DNA from 4 places in the Pantoea sp. App145 genome. Region 1 is predicted to be linked to each of the others. Evidence: predicted binding sites of a transcription regulator. Region 1 holds the regulator's gene; each other region holds the start of a gene.
The links. The regulator PurR, encoded in region 1, represses purine synthesis genes. The targets are predictions, from matches to a motif close to CANGCAAACGTTTGCNTG.

Region 1 (3,625 bases):
TGCAGAGAAAAAAAGTGCACGCGAAGATGAGCGCCGTAAACGACGCCCGGTCAAGACCAGCACCAAAAAATCACGCCTTACCAGCAGTGTTCATAAGTTAAGACTGAAGAAACCCACCAAAACCGAAACTGCGCTGCACAAAACTACCCGCAGAAAAACCCTGCTGAAGTCGCCGATCAAAAAATATGGTCATCAGCGCGTGGCGAAAGTCACATCTGAGCAGGATGACGCCAGCGACCTCACCACCATCAGGATGAGCAAATCACACCGGCAGCGCTATCAAAAGGCGCGTGAAACGGCGATGAACAAATTAATGGGTCAGATCGGTAAACCCTACCAGTGGGGTGGTACTTCACCACATACCGGTTTCGATTGCAGTGGTCTGGTGTGGTATGCCTATAAAGACCTGGTGAAATACAAATTCCCACGCACCGCTAACGAAATGTATCACCTGCGTGATGCGGCACCGATTAAACGCGATATGCTGGAGAAAGGAGATTTGGTGTTCTTCCGCATTAACCATCGCGGTACCGCTGACCATGTGGGTGTTTACCTTGGCAACGGCAAGTTTATTCAGTCACCGCGTACCGGTAAAGATATTCAGATTAGCGCATTAGGTGAAGATTACTGGCAGAAGCATTATGTCGGTGCACGCCGCATGATGACGCCAAAAACCATTCGCTAAGCGGTCACCGCGCAATAAAAAGCCGGACACTGAAATTTCAGGTCCGGCTTTTTTATTAATGAAGGATCGCGGTGAAGCTGAACACGATGATCATTAACAGCGCGCCAACGGTAGTACCCAGCGCGAGTTTCAGGTCTGTACTCATCACAACTCCTTAGTCACATTAATTGAAGGGTTAATGTAATTTTCGCACAGCCCCCGGCAAAAATCTCGTGTTATCCGCGTCAGCTTGCTAGAATCGCCGCCTTTCGTTGCGCAACAGATTTTGCGCACGCTGTGTTTGTGGCCTGTTAAAGTGATTTAGACTCAGAGTTAACGCCTTTTTCTTCGCCATTTGCCCCAAAAATTGGGGCGCAAAACCATTAGCAGACGCAAACGTTTAACAATATACTTATCAGTAAGTTGCGATAAGCCCGGGAGTACCATTTTCATGGCAACAATTAAAGATGTGGCGAAACGCGCCGGTGTCTCCACCACCACGGTTTCGCATGTCATCAACAAGACGCGTTTTGTCGCGGAAGAGACGCGTAACGCCGTATGGGAAGCGATCAAAGAACTGCACTACTCGCCCAGCGCCGTGGCGCGTAGCCTGAAGGTCAACCACACCAAAACACTGGGATTGCTCGCCACCTCCAGCGAAGCCCCCTATTTCGCGGAAATCATCGAAGCGGTAGAAAACCACTGTTTCGACCGCGGCTACACGCTGATTCTCGGCAATGCGCATAACGATCTGCAAAAGCAGCGTGCTTATCTCTCGATGATGGCGCAAAAGCGCGTCGACGGTTTATTGGTGATGTGTTCCGAATATCCGGACGACCTGCTCACCATGCTGGAAGAGAACCGCAATATTCCGATGGTGGTGATGGACTGGGGCGAGTCTCGCGGTGATTTCACCGATACCGTGCAGGATAACGCCTTCCAGGGCGGCTATCTTGCGGGACGTTACCTGATTGAACGTGGACATCGCGACATTGGTGCCATCCCCGGCCAGATGGAGCGCAACACTGGCGGCGGTCGTCATGCTGGTTTTATGCAGGCACTGCATGAAGCCGGTATTACCGTTCGTCCGGAATGGATTGTGCAGGGCGACTTCGAACCAGAATCCGGTTATCAGGCGATGCAGCAGATCCTCAACCAGAAACAACGTCCGACGGCGGTGTTTTGTGGCGGCGATATCATGGCGATGGGCGCGATTTGTGCCGCCGATGAAATGGGGCTGCGTGTGCCACAGGATATTTCGGTGATTGGCTATGACAACGTGCGCAACGCCCGGTATTTCACCCCAGCGCTGACGACCGTTCATCAGCCGAAAGCGCAGCTGGGAGAAAAAGCACTGGAAATGCTGCTCGATCGCATCACCAGTAAACGCGAAGAGCCGCAGACCATCGAAGTGCAGCCAACATTGATTGAACGCCGCTCAGTCGCTGACGGCCCGTTCCGCGATTATCGTCGCTAAGCTATCGTTTCGCTCAACCACTCATGGTTGAGCGTTTCAGCATCGCCCAGATAATCCAGCAGCCAGCTTAATGCCGGTGAAGCGCGTTGTTCCGACCAGCTGACGCAGCAGGGACTCTCCGGGAAAGGCGCAGGCAGCGTCAGTTCGGTTAACTCGCCACTATCCAGCAGTCGCCGGGCTAAATGGCCCGGCACCATGCCCACGCACAAACCTGCCCGCAGGCAATCCATCCCGGTTTCCCACTCCGGTACCACCAGACGCCGCTGGTTATCCAGCGTCCAGGTCATACGCCGCGGCAGCGCCCGCGACGTATCCTCCAGCACCAGCGAAGGCCACGTCCGTAAGGTTTCTTCATCCAGCTGGGTACTTTTTGTCAGGGGATGCCCGGGACTGACCACGCAACGCCAGTTCAGCGCGCCCATATCCTGGAAGGCGAAACGCCCACCGACCGGAATGGCTTGGGTGGCCCCAATCGCCACATCGACCCGTCCATCAGCCAGCGCATCCCAGACCCCGTTGAACACTTCATAGCTGATAATCAGCTCCATATCCGGGAAGTGACGGTAGAAATCCTTTACCAGTTGCCGGGTACGCTGCGGTTTAACGATACAGTCAACCGCGATACTCAACTGACCACGCCAGCCGTTAGCCAGTTGCTGGCACTGGCGTCGGGTTGCCAGCATTTTTTTGATAACACTCCGGCCTTCACGCACGAAATGCTCACCCGCTGCCGTCAATACCACCTCCCGGTGCTGCCTTTCAAACAAAGGCACGGCCAGCCAGGTTTCCAGCTGGCGTACCGTATAGCTGATGGCAGAGGGCACGCGATGCAACTCCTGCGCCGCTGCGCTAAAACTGCCGCTGCGAGCCACCGCATCCACCACTTCAAGCGCGTATTCAGACCACATGATTTTGCCTGCAAAATTTTTGATAGCACTTCGCAAATATTAGCGTTTCACAAAGACTGCCGCACCCTTTTACACTCCCCGGCGTTCAATTTGTCTAATGAGAATCACCATGTTGTCATCAAAAGGATTTTTGCCTTACCTTGCTTTGCTAAGCATGCTCGGCTTTCTTGCTACGGATATGTACCTGCCGGCCTTCGGTGCCATGCAGCAGGATTTTGCCACTGCCCCTGGCACCATCAGCGCCAGCCTGAGCCTGTTCCTCGGTGGCTTTGCCTGTGCGCAGGTCTTCTGGGGTCCGTTGTCTGACCGCTTTGGTCGCAAACCCATTCTGCTGGCCGGATTAGTGATCTTCGCGCTGGGCTGTCTCGGCATGTTGTGGGTAACCGATGTGCGACTGATGCTGGCACTGCGTTTTGTCCAGGCGCTGGGTGTATGCGCGGCGGCTGTCAGCTGGCAGGCGCTGGTGGTTGATCGCTATCCACAGGCGCAGGCGAACAAAGTTTTCGCCACCATTATGCCGCTGGTGGCGTTGTCACCGGCGCTGGCCCCGTTGCTGGGAGCCTGGCTGATGGGCCA
Region 2 (3,625 bases), 740 kb from region 1:
GTGGAGCGAAAAGGGAAAATGAATCTTAAAGACTGGCATATAGAGGATATTCTTGCTGCTGTTAGAAAAAAGAAGAAGTCTCTCGCTGCACTTTCAAGGGAAAATGGCCTTGCTGCTGGAACATTAAATAATGCCCTGCGAAAACCCTGGCCACGAGGAGAAAAAATTATTGCGCATGCATTAGGCCTGACTCCCGACGAAATATGGCCCAGTCGGTACCCAGGTGGCAAGAAAAAACAAAAAAAACCACCACCAGAAAAGAATATTGAATCTTAAAGGGCGACTGCGCGATAAATCGCGCCGCTACAAATGCGCTGCGGTTTTTGCTAATCAATTCAGAGAGATGGACATAACCGTAGCGGCGCGATTTATCGCGCGCCGTTAAAAGGCACAGCAACAAGGCTCATTAGCACGGAATTCGGGGCCGGTCACAGGAAATGCAAAGGGCGGCCATTGCACATGCCGCCCTTTGTCCGGTCGCCCACCAGCGAGCTGAAACTACCTTAGCCCGTGGCGAACGCAATCACTCTGCAGCGATTACGCACTCAGCCAACCCAGTTTAATCACAAACAGGATCGACATAATAATCAGCGCCGCATTTACCTCTTTAGTACGCCCGCTCAACAGCTTCACTACCGTCCAGGTAATAAAACCAAACGCAATACCGTTGGCGATGGAGTAAGTCAGCGGCATGGTCAGCGCAGTCACGGTGACTGGTGCTGCGGTGGTGATGTCTTTCCAGTCAATCTCCGCCAGGCCGGATGCCATCAGCACGGCGACAAACAGCAGCGCCGGAGCCGTTGCGAATACCGGCACGCTACCCGCCAGCGGCGAGAAGAACAGGCTGAGCAGGAACAGAATGGCAACCACAATCGCCGTCAGACCGGTACGACCACCGGCGCTGACGCCCGCTGCCGATTCCACATAACTGGTGGTGGTTGAGGTACCCAGCAGTGAACCAAACAATGCTGCCGCACTGTCGGCAATCAGCGCACGGCCCATTTTCGGCACGTTACCCTGCTCATCCGCCAGACCGGCACGCTTCGTCACACCCAGCAACGTACCGGTGTTGTCGAACACGTCCACAAACAGGAAGGCAAAAATCACGCTCACCAGGCCGACGTTAAAGGCACCCGCGATATCCAGATGCAGGAAAGTCGGGGCGATTGACGGCGGCGCAGAGAACACGCCACCAAACGGCGTCAGGCCAATGCCCATCGACAGGAAGGTGACGATCAGAATACCGATCAGCACAGCACCGGTTACGCGACGCGCTTCCAGCACCACGATGATGACAAAGCCCAGCAGTGCCAGCAGTGGACCCGGCTTGGTCAGATCACCCAGACCCACCAGCGTCGCCGGGTTATCTACCACGATACCCGCCCCTTCCAGCGCAATCAGCGCCAGGAACAGGCCGATACCCGCCGCAATCCCGGCGCGCAATGGCAACGGGATGCTGGCAATAATCCATTCACGAATTTTGAACACCGACAAGGCAAAGAAGATACAGGCAGAGAGGAATACCGCACCCAGCGCGATTTGCCAGGTGTAGCCCATATGCAGTACCACTGTGTAAGTAAAGAAGGCGTTGAGGCCCATACCCGGTGCCAACGCAATCGGGTAGTTGGCAATCAGGCCCATCAGGACGCAGCCAATCGCCGCCGCCAGACAGGTCGCCACAAAGACCGCACCCTTATCCATGCCAGTGGCACCGAGGATGCTTGGGTTAACGAACAGGATATAGGCCATTGCCAGGAAGGTGGTTATGCCCGCAATAACTTCGGTGCGGACCGTTGTGTTGTGCGCTTTTAGCTTGAATAGTTTTTCTAACATCATCATCTCTCGTGATGGGGAGACGTCACTGACGTGCGTTCTCTTGCCAATGGGGTGTGCATGCGCGTTATTGTTTCGGGAAAAAGCAGACGGGGCTGCATGCTCTGCCATCGATCCGCCTTGTATACAAACTCCTTTCCCCTCAGTCCTCATAGCAATTGCTATGCCATGCCGGGACGCAATCGTTTACCTTCTCAATCACAGCACCGGCTAAGACTATTCTGAACCAGAACGAGGCGCGATTATGGTGCATTGCACCATGTCCGCGCAATCGTTTTCCCACACGTCAATGGGGGCATGAAAAAAGATTGCGGTAACGCACGCTTTCGCATTCTGTCAGGCGATGTCGCTCACGTTTCTGTTGCCTGATGCAGCAGGCAAAAGCGGTCGGTATACACTCTCCGTTAACTCTTCCATAACAAAAGAGGCCCGTAATGAAGCCCGCAATTCTGGTAGTGGATGACGATCGTGCCGTCTGCGAACTGCTGCATGATGTGTTGAGTGAACATGTTTTTACCGTTTATAGCTGCCACCAGGGCAAAGACGCGCTGACCTTACTGGCGGCGCATCCGGAAATTTCGCTGGTCATGCTGGATATGATGCTGCCGGACACCAACGGCCTGCTGGTGTTGCAGCAGATGCAACGACAACGGCCCGAACTGCTGGTGATCATGCTGACCGGCATGGGATCGGAAGCGGATATGGTGGTCGGGCTGGAAATGGGCGCGGACGATTATATTGCCAAACCCTTCAATCCCCGCGTGGTGGTGGCACGCGCCCGTGCCGCATTACGCCGTTGCGGACGGCTGGCGCAACCAGACAACCTTCAGGATGACGGCTGGCAATTTAATGGCTGGCGGCTGGATGAAGCACGTTGCCAGTTGTTCAACCCCCAGCGCGAAAGTGTGCCGCTCACCCAGGGCGAGTATGCGCTGCTGCGCGCGCTGGTGTGCCATGCACGCAAAGTGCTGACGCGCGATCAATTGCTGGAACTCACCCACAGCGAAACCCTGGATGTATTTGATCGCACCATTGATGTGTTGATCATGCGGCTGCGGCGCAAGATTGAAATGAATCCGCACCAACCCAGCCTGATCCGCACCATCCGCGGCCTCGGTTATGTTTTTTCCGCCGATGTGATGCGCCCGGCGTCGGTAGCGCCGGTCACGCAAATCGCCTGACCCATCCAGCGCTGCATCTCACTCAAAGGGCGGGTGCCGTCCAGCGCATTGGCCGCATGCAAATTGAAACAGGCGCAGGTATGCGCCAGCTTTAGGGTGTCGGTCATCGGCCAGCCCTGGTGGCTGGCATACAGTACCCCGGCACAGAAGGCATCCCCTGCGCCGACGCTGCCAACAATCTCCTCCGGCTGTAACTGCCACGCCGGTTGCCAGTGCCCTTCACCACCGACCTGCAATCCCCATGCGCCCTCGGGGGCATGGATCACCACGCGCTGACGCACCCCCTGCTGCGCCAGCCAGCGGGCAGCGGCAGCAAAGCTGGCGGGTGCTGCCAGTCCCTGTGTACTGCGCAGGCTGATGCCGGTGAGCGATTGCGCTTCCAGTTCGTTAATCACCAGATAGTCGAGCCAGCGTAACGCGGGCACCACCAATGCCTGATACTCCCCGGCACGCGACACCAGATCGAGTGAGGTCAGATAACCGCGCTGCTGCATCTGCGCCAGCAACTGTGCGCTGCGCGTGCCCCAGGTTGTATCCGGCACATCGAGGGCATCCAGCAGCAGCAGATACCCCAGATGGAAGATGCGATGATCGGTATTCACCGTGGCAAA
Region 3 (3,625 bases), 1.3 Mb from region 1:
TACTTTGTCTTGACCTACCTGCTCACGAATACGCTCAACCGCGTCTTCGATGATTTTGGCCGCAGTCCACAACGCTTCACAGCCGCAGATATCGCGCACAAAACGCTCCAGCATGCGCAGGCCCTGACGGGTATGGGTGACTTCCGGGTGGAACTGCACGCCGTAAAAACGCTTCTCTTCGTTCGCCATAATGGCAAACGGACAGGTTTCGGTGCTGGCTACGGTAACGAAATCCGCCGGGATCGCCGTCACTTTATCACCGTGGCTCATCCAGACATCCAGCAACGGTTTACCTGCATCGCTGATGGCATCTTCGATGTCACGAATCAGCGCGCTCGGCGTGGTCACTTCAACCTGCGCATAACCAAATTCACGCTCTGTGGAGCCTTCAACCTTGCCCCCCAGCTGCATTGCCATGGTCTGCATGCCATAGCACACGCCCAGTACCGGCACGCCAGCGTTAAAGACATATTCCGGCGCACGCGGGCTGTTCAGCTCAGTGGTGCTTTCCGGACCACCAGAAAGAATGATGCCGTTCGGGTTGAACTGACGAATTTGCTCTTCGGTGACATCCCACGCCCAGAGTTCGCAGTAGACGCCCAGCTCACGCACGCGGCGCGCGACCAGTTGCGTATACTGAGAACCAAAATCGAGGATCAAAATGCGATGTTTATGAATATTTTCAGTCGTCATTGCGGCGTTTCCATGGGATGGACTTAATAATAAATTCGCCCGGCTGGAGCCGGGCGGTAAATCTTACGGGATTATGAACCCATGCGGTAGTTCGGCGACTCTTTGGTGATGGTCACGTCGTGCACGTGGCTTTCCGAGATGCCCGCGCCGCTGATGCGAACAAACTCTGCTTTGGTGCGCAGATCGTCAATGGTCGGACAACCGGTCAGACCCATACAGGAGCGCAGGCCACCCATCTGCTGGTGCACGATCTCTTTCAGGCGGCCTTTGTAAGCAACGCGACCTTCGATACCTTCCGGCACCAGTTTGTCAGCAGCGTTATCGCTCTGGAAGTAGCGGTCTGAAGAACCTTTGGACATCGCGCCCAGTGAACCCATACCACGGTAAGATTTGAATGAACGGCCCTGATACAGCTCGATTTCACCCGGAGATTCTTCGGTGCCGGCCAGCATAGAGCCGACCATCACCGCTGCCGCACCAGCGGCGATGGCTTTGGCGATGTCACCAGAGAAGCGGATACCGCCATCGGCGATAACCGGAATGCCCGTGCCTTCCAGCGCTTCTACTGCGTCAGAAACGGCAGTGATCTGCGGAACACCCACGCCAGTCACGATACGAGTAGTACAGATGGAGCCTGGGCCGATACCCACTTTCACCGCGCTCACACCGGCTTGCGCCAGCGCCAGTGCGCCTGCACCGGTCGCTACGTTGCCACCGATGATTTCGAGGTCCGGGTATTTCGCACGGGTTTCACGAATACGCTGCAACACGCCTTCAGAGTGACCGTGTGAGGAGTCAATCAGCAGAACGTCAACACCTGCCGCGACCAGCGCATCGACGCGCTCTTCGTTGCCCGCGCCTGCCCCCACCGCAGCACCCACACGCAGACGACCCTGCGCATCTTTACAGGCATTTGGTTTACGTTCGGCTTTCTGGAAATCTTTTACGGTGATCATGCCCAGCAGATGGAAGCTATCGTCCACCACCAGCGCTTTCTCAACACGTTTTTCGTGCATTTTCTGCAGCACGATGTCACGGGCTTCGCCCTCTTTCACCGTGACCAGGCGCTCTTTCGGCGTCATCACCGCTGAAACCGGCAGGCTCAGATCGGTAACGAAACGCACGTCACGGCCGGTAATGATACCCACCAGCTCGTTGTCGGCATTCACGACCGGGTAACCGGCAAAGCCGTTACGTTCGGTCAGCGCTTTCACGTCCGCCAGGGCGGTAGTTGGCAGCACGGTTTGTGGTTCAGTCACCACGCCGCTTTCATGTTTTTTCACCTTGCGAACTTCATCCGCCTGGCGCTCAATTGACATGTTTTTGTGGATAAAGCCCAGACCACCTTCCTGTGCCAACGCGATAGCCAGACCCGCTTCGGTCACGGTGTCCATTGCAGCGGAGAGCATAGGGATGTTCAGACGAATGTTTTTCGTCAGTTGGGTGCTGAGATCGGCCGTGTTAGGCAGAACGGTAGAATGAGCAGGAACGAGCAGAACGTCGTCAAATGTGAGTGCTTCTTTAGCGATTCGTAGCATGGCAATATCTCAACCTGGGGGTGAATGAGAACAGATAAAATATTGCCGCGGCATTATACAGGCCGAAATCGGTTGCCTCCAGTGTTTTTTCAGAAAAACTCTTGATCCTCTGTACCAGCCATGTAGTATCGGTTAATTAACCCTCTGATTTACTATTTGATCTCCATCACATGTCGCTACCGCCAACCGCCAATATTTTTACCGTTAGCCGCCTGAATACCACGGTGCGTCAACTGCTGGAAAATGAAATGGGGCTGGTGTGGCTCAGTGCAGAGATCTCCAATTTTACCCAACCCGCGTCCGGCCACTGGTACTTCACCCTGAAGGATGATGGTGCCCAGGTGCGTTGCGCCATGTTCCGTAACAGCAATCGCCGGGTAGCATTTCGTCCGCAGCATGGTCAGCAGGTGCTGGTACGTGCCAGCATCACGTTGTATGAACCGCGTGGCGATTATCAGCTGATTATTGAAAGCATGCACCCGGCAGGTGAAGGCTTGCTGCAACAGCAGTTTGAGCAGCTTAAAACCCGGCTGGCGGCGGAGGGTTTATTTGATCAGCAATTCAAGCAACCGCTGCCGGATCCGGCGCGTCAGGTCGGGGTGATTACCTCTGCCACTGGTGCCGCGCTACATGATGTGCTGCGCGTGCTGCATCGTCGCGATCCCTCCCTGCCGGTGGTGATTTATCCCACGGTGGTACAGGGAGTGGATGCCCCGGCGGCGATTGTGCGTGCTATCGAGCTGGCGAACCTGCGTGATGAGTGTGATGTGCTGATCGTCGGCCGTGGTGGCGGTTCACTGGAAGATTTGTGGAGTTTTAACGACGAACGCGTAGCACGGGCGATTTTCGCCAGTCGCCTGCCGATTGTCAGCGCAGTCGGGCATGAAACCGATGTCACGATTGCCGACTTTGTTGCCGACCTGCGCGCCCCCACGCCGTCCGCGGCCGCCGAACTGGTCAGCCGTAATCAGCTGGAGTTAGTTCGTCGCCTGCAATCACAGCAGCAGCGGCTGGAAATGGCGATGGATTACTACCTGGCGCAGCAGCAACGTCGCTTTACCCGTATGCAGCATCGGTTGCAGCAACAGCATCCCCAGCTGCGCCTGGCGCGCCAGAGCACCGCCCTGCTGCAACTGAAACAGCGTTTGACTGAGGCGATGGACCTGCGCCTGCGCAGCGCCAGCCGCCAGCAGGATCGCCTGATGCAGCGTCTGAACACCCAGCAGCCACAACCCCGCATCCTGCGTGCCCAGCAACAGCTTCAGCAGTGGCATTACCGTTTGCAGCAGGGGATGGAGCGGCAGCTCAACCATAATCGTCAGCGCTTTGGCACCCTGGCGGCGCAGCTGGAGGCGGTAAGCCCCCTGGCAACGCTGGCACGCGGTTTTAGCGTG
Region 4 (3,625 bases), 1.9 Mb from region 1:
AAGATTTCAACGCCATTGAACTGGATGTGAAACAGGTGAGAAAACTGCCGTAACCTCCAGCAGGGGCTGCGTGGCAGCCCCTTTCCGTTATTGCACCAGCCAGACGGAATGCTGTCCCGGTATGTTGCCCTGCGTCCAGTAGGCCGCCTTGTAAGTTTTGCCCTGATAAGTGACGATATCGCCGCCGGAATAGGCCATCGATGGTTTCCATTCTGTTATCTGGCCTGGATAGGCCAGTTTCCAGGCGTCGCTATAACCGGGTTTGGATAGCGTCCAGTATTTCGCGACGTATTTGATCCCTTCATAGGTTACTTTGTCCCCTGCTACATACGGGGTACCCGCTTGCCATTCCGGAAACTCGGTGCCCGGCTGCTCCGGTGTGGTCGGATTTTCCGGTGCAGTGACCGTTATAGTCACGCGCTTCGTGTCTTGTTTGCCATTTTTGGTCACGGTTAATTCATAGATGGCGGTACCGCTGGAATTTGCTGGGAAGAGGGCGCGAACCTTAGCCTGTCCTAATGCGCTTACCCAGCTACCCTTTTCTTCTTCCTGCAGCCAGAAGCTGCCCTTGCCTCCTACGACTTTCCAACTGTATGAATCGGCATTTTTACTGCCGGAAGCATCCAGCTCGCGGACAATCGAGCCATCAGATGAGCTGATGACGCTAAAGTCGGCCGGAACCACCGCGACAGGCGCGTTATCGGTGTTGCCACCGGAATTGTTGTCTCCGTCAAATGTTCCTCCGGCGCTCATAATGACTTCTGTCGGATACGTACCGGTCATGTCATAGGTTGCACAAGTATTGGGGTTCGAATCGGAGATATAGCTCTGCCATGGGGTTGAGGTATCGGAATACACACCCGAGACGTCATTGTACTTAACAACAAAATTGGTACGTTGCGCGCAGGTGAGTTCTCCATTCAAAAACCACTCAGCCCAGCCCAACAGGCTTGGTTGCAGATCTGACCAACGAGCAGGTACGGATACAATACCGATGATGGTCTCTTGACCGGTAGTCTGATCGGTGACGGAACCTTGCCAGGTTGTCAGACTTTGCGCAGCATCCTGTCCGGTGCGTTTCACATTGAAGGTATATTTATGGCCAACTTCCCAGTCATAAGGAATATGGCAACTCATACCGGTATCGGGGTCGGTTGAATCTGCACCACGTTTACAGGATTCAACGTTGCTTTGGGTGCCTTTGCCGAAAATGCTGAACAGTGCGGTTTTGCCATACTCACCATTTGGCTGGAGACCAAAATAAAAACCGCCTTCACTCATATACCAGCCCTGGTAAGCCCAGTACCAGGGGGGAGCTTCATTTGTCATCTCCTGCACTTCCATGCTTGCCGTCAAAGCGCTGAGCATTTTGCTGCTCTGCATGTTGGGATGGGTGCTGAAATGTACGTTCGGTGTGCGTGCTTTATCTCCCTGATCGTTATGCGCTTTTGCCACAGGCACATTGACGGTTAAGAGCGAGAGGGCAATCAAACTTCCGAGTGTTTTCACCTTGAAATTCATCATCGTCCTTTAGATAGATTCATCTGTATTTACAGCCAACGGATGGTTGTTAAGTATGGGGTTTTGTGCGAAATGACATATCCGGATACATCAGAAAACATAGTGACATAAGGCTAAGTAAGAAATTTCTTCTGAAAACCAGGGAAGTTCTTTAGTCGAAGGTAAAAGAACTCAGCTTTTCCCTGCTTAACTCAAATTTTCCCCGGTACAAGCGAAACGTTTCGATGGCGATCACATTTCCGTGATGTCGCCATTGAGTTGCGATGTACATTTTATACACTCCGGTCAGCGAAACGTTTCGCTGTGGAGTGGAAGAAATGAAGAAAGGTCGCTTGTTAAACGCTGAAATCTCTCATGTGATTGCCCGTCTGGGACACACGGATACGCTGACGATTGCTGATGCGGGGTTACCCATTCCGCTGGGGCCGCAACGTATCGATCTGGCGCTGACGCCGGGTACGCCCGAGTTTTTACAGGTTGTTGAGGTGGTAACAGAAGAGATGCAGGTCGAAAGCGCTCTGATGGCGGAAGAGATTAAGCAACACAATCCGCAGCTCCACAGTGCACTGCTCGCCGTGCTCGAAGCCTTGCAACAGCACCAGGGAAATACCATTGCCGTTAGTTACATCAGTCATGAACAGTTCAAACAACAGACTCAGCGTAGTCAGGCGGTCATTCGCAGCGGAGAGTGTTCTCCGTATGCGAATGTCATCCTGAGCGCGGGCGTTACCTTCTGAGGTCGCTATGCAACCGTTATTGCAACTCAAAGGGATTGAAAAGTCATTTCCCGGTGTGAAAGCCCTGAAAGGCGCATCGCTGTCGGTCATGCCTGGGCGTGTCATGGCGCTGGTCGGGGAAAACGGTGCCGGTAAATCCACCATGATGAAGGTGTTGACGGGTATCTACAGCATGGATGCGGGATCGCTACAGTGGCTGGGCCAGGAAACCACCTTCTCCGGGCCGAAAGCATCACAGGAAGCCGGCATCGGTATTATTCACCAGGAACTGAACCTGATCCCGCAACTGACGGTCGCGGAGAACATCTTCCTTGGGCGTGAATTTGTTAACCGTTTTGGGCGCATCGAGTGGAAAAAGATGTATGCCGAAGCGGATACGCTGCTGCAACGCCTCAACCTGCGTTTCAACAGCCATAAGCTGGTGGGTGATTTGTCGATTGGTGACCAGCAAATGGTGGAAATCGCCAAGGTACTCAGTTTTCAGTCGCGGGTGATCATTATGGATGAACCGACTGATGCGCTGACCGATACCGAAACGCTGTCGCTATTCCGCGTCATTAATGAACTGAAGGCGCAGGGCTGCGGCATTGTCTATATCTCCCACCGTATGAAAGAAATTTTCGAGATTTGCGATGACGTCACGGTATTCCGTGATGGTCAGTTTATTGCCGAACGTACGGTCAGCGAACTCAGCGAAGATAGCCTGATTGAGATGATGGTCGGGCGCAAGCTGGAAGAGCAATACCCGCATCTTGACCAGGCGCCAGGCGCGGTACGTTTGCAGGTGGAAAACCTGAGTGGCCCAGGGGTGCATGAAGTCAGCTTCACCCTGCGCAAAGGGGAAATCCTCGGCGTTTCTGGTCTGATGGGTGCGGGCCGTACCGAATTGATGAAGCTGCTATACGGCGCACTGCCACGTAGCGGCGGCAAGGTGATGCTTGATGGCCGTGAAGTCGTGACGCGCGCACCGCAGGATGGCCTGGCAAATGGCATCGTTTATATCTCTGAAGATCGTAAACGCGATGGCCTGGTGTTGGGCATGTCGGTGAAAGAAAACATGTCGCTGACCGCATTGCGCTATTTCAGCCGTGGCAACGGTAGCCTGAAGCACGCTGAAGAACAGCTGGCAGTCGGCGATTTCATCCGCCTGTTCAACGTCAAAACCCCTTCAATGGAGCAGCCGATTGGCCTGCTTTCCGGGGGGAATCAGCAAAAAGTGGCGATTGCCCGTGGGCTGATGACGCGACCGAATGTGCTGATCCTTGATGAGCCGACGCGTGGCGTTGATGTTGGTGCCAAAAAAGAAATCTATCAGTTAATCAATCAGTTTAAAGCCGATGGGCTGAGCATCATCCTGGTATCGTCCG

Region 2: a site for PurR is predicted at 2,009-2,026, ahead of RCF31_RS01065 (NCS2 family permease). Genes of this name have one in related genera too.
Region 3: a site for PurR is predicted at 2,293-2,310, ahead of guaB (IMP dehydrogenase). Genes of this name have one in related genera too.
Region 4: a site for PurR is predicted at 1,808-1,825, ahead of rbsD (D-ribose pyranase). Genes of this name have one in related genera too.

The regions. Positions count from the first base shown of each region.
Region 1 covers NZ_CP133290.1:979,883-983,507, forward strand. The annotation lists gene RCF31_RS04360 (C40 family peptidase) at 1-685, shown strand, start outside; gene RCF31_RS04365 (YnhF family membrane protein) at 741-830, opposite strand; gene purR (HTH-type transcriptional repressor PurR) at 1,116-2,141, shown strand; gene punR (DNA-binding transcriptional activator PunR) at 2,138-3,049, opposite strand; gene punC (purine nucleoside transporter PunC) at 3,159-3,625, shown strand, end outside.
Region 2 covers NZ_CP133290.1:244,261-247,885, reverse strand. The annotation lists gene RCF31_RS01070 (helix-turn-helix domain-containing protein) at 19-276, shown strand; gene RCF31_RS01065 (NCS2 family permease) at 538-1,836, opposite strand; gene RCF31_RS01060 (response regulator) at 2,268-3,014, shown strand; gene RCF31_RS01055 (carbohydrate kinase family protein) at 2,951-3,625, opposite strand, start outside.
Region 3 covers NZ_CP133290.1:3,995,327-3,998,951, reverse strand. The annotation lists gene guaA (glutamine-hydrolyzing GMP synthase) at 1-693, opposite strand, end outside; gene guaB (IMP dehydrogenase) at 765-2,231, opposite strand; gene xseA (exodeoxyribonuclease VII large subunit) at 2,402-3,625, shown strand, end outside.
Region 4 covers NZ_CP133290.1:2,863,966-2,867,590, forward strand. The annotation lists gene RCF31_RS13065 (YgiW/YdeI family stress tolerance OB fold protein) at 1-53, shown strand, start outside; gene RCF31_RS13070 (carbohydrate-binding protein) at 88-1,524, opposite strand; gene rbsD (D-ribose pyranase) at 1,839-2,258, shown strand; gene rbsA (ribose ABC transporter ATP-binding protein RbsA) at 2,266-3,625, shown strand, end outside.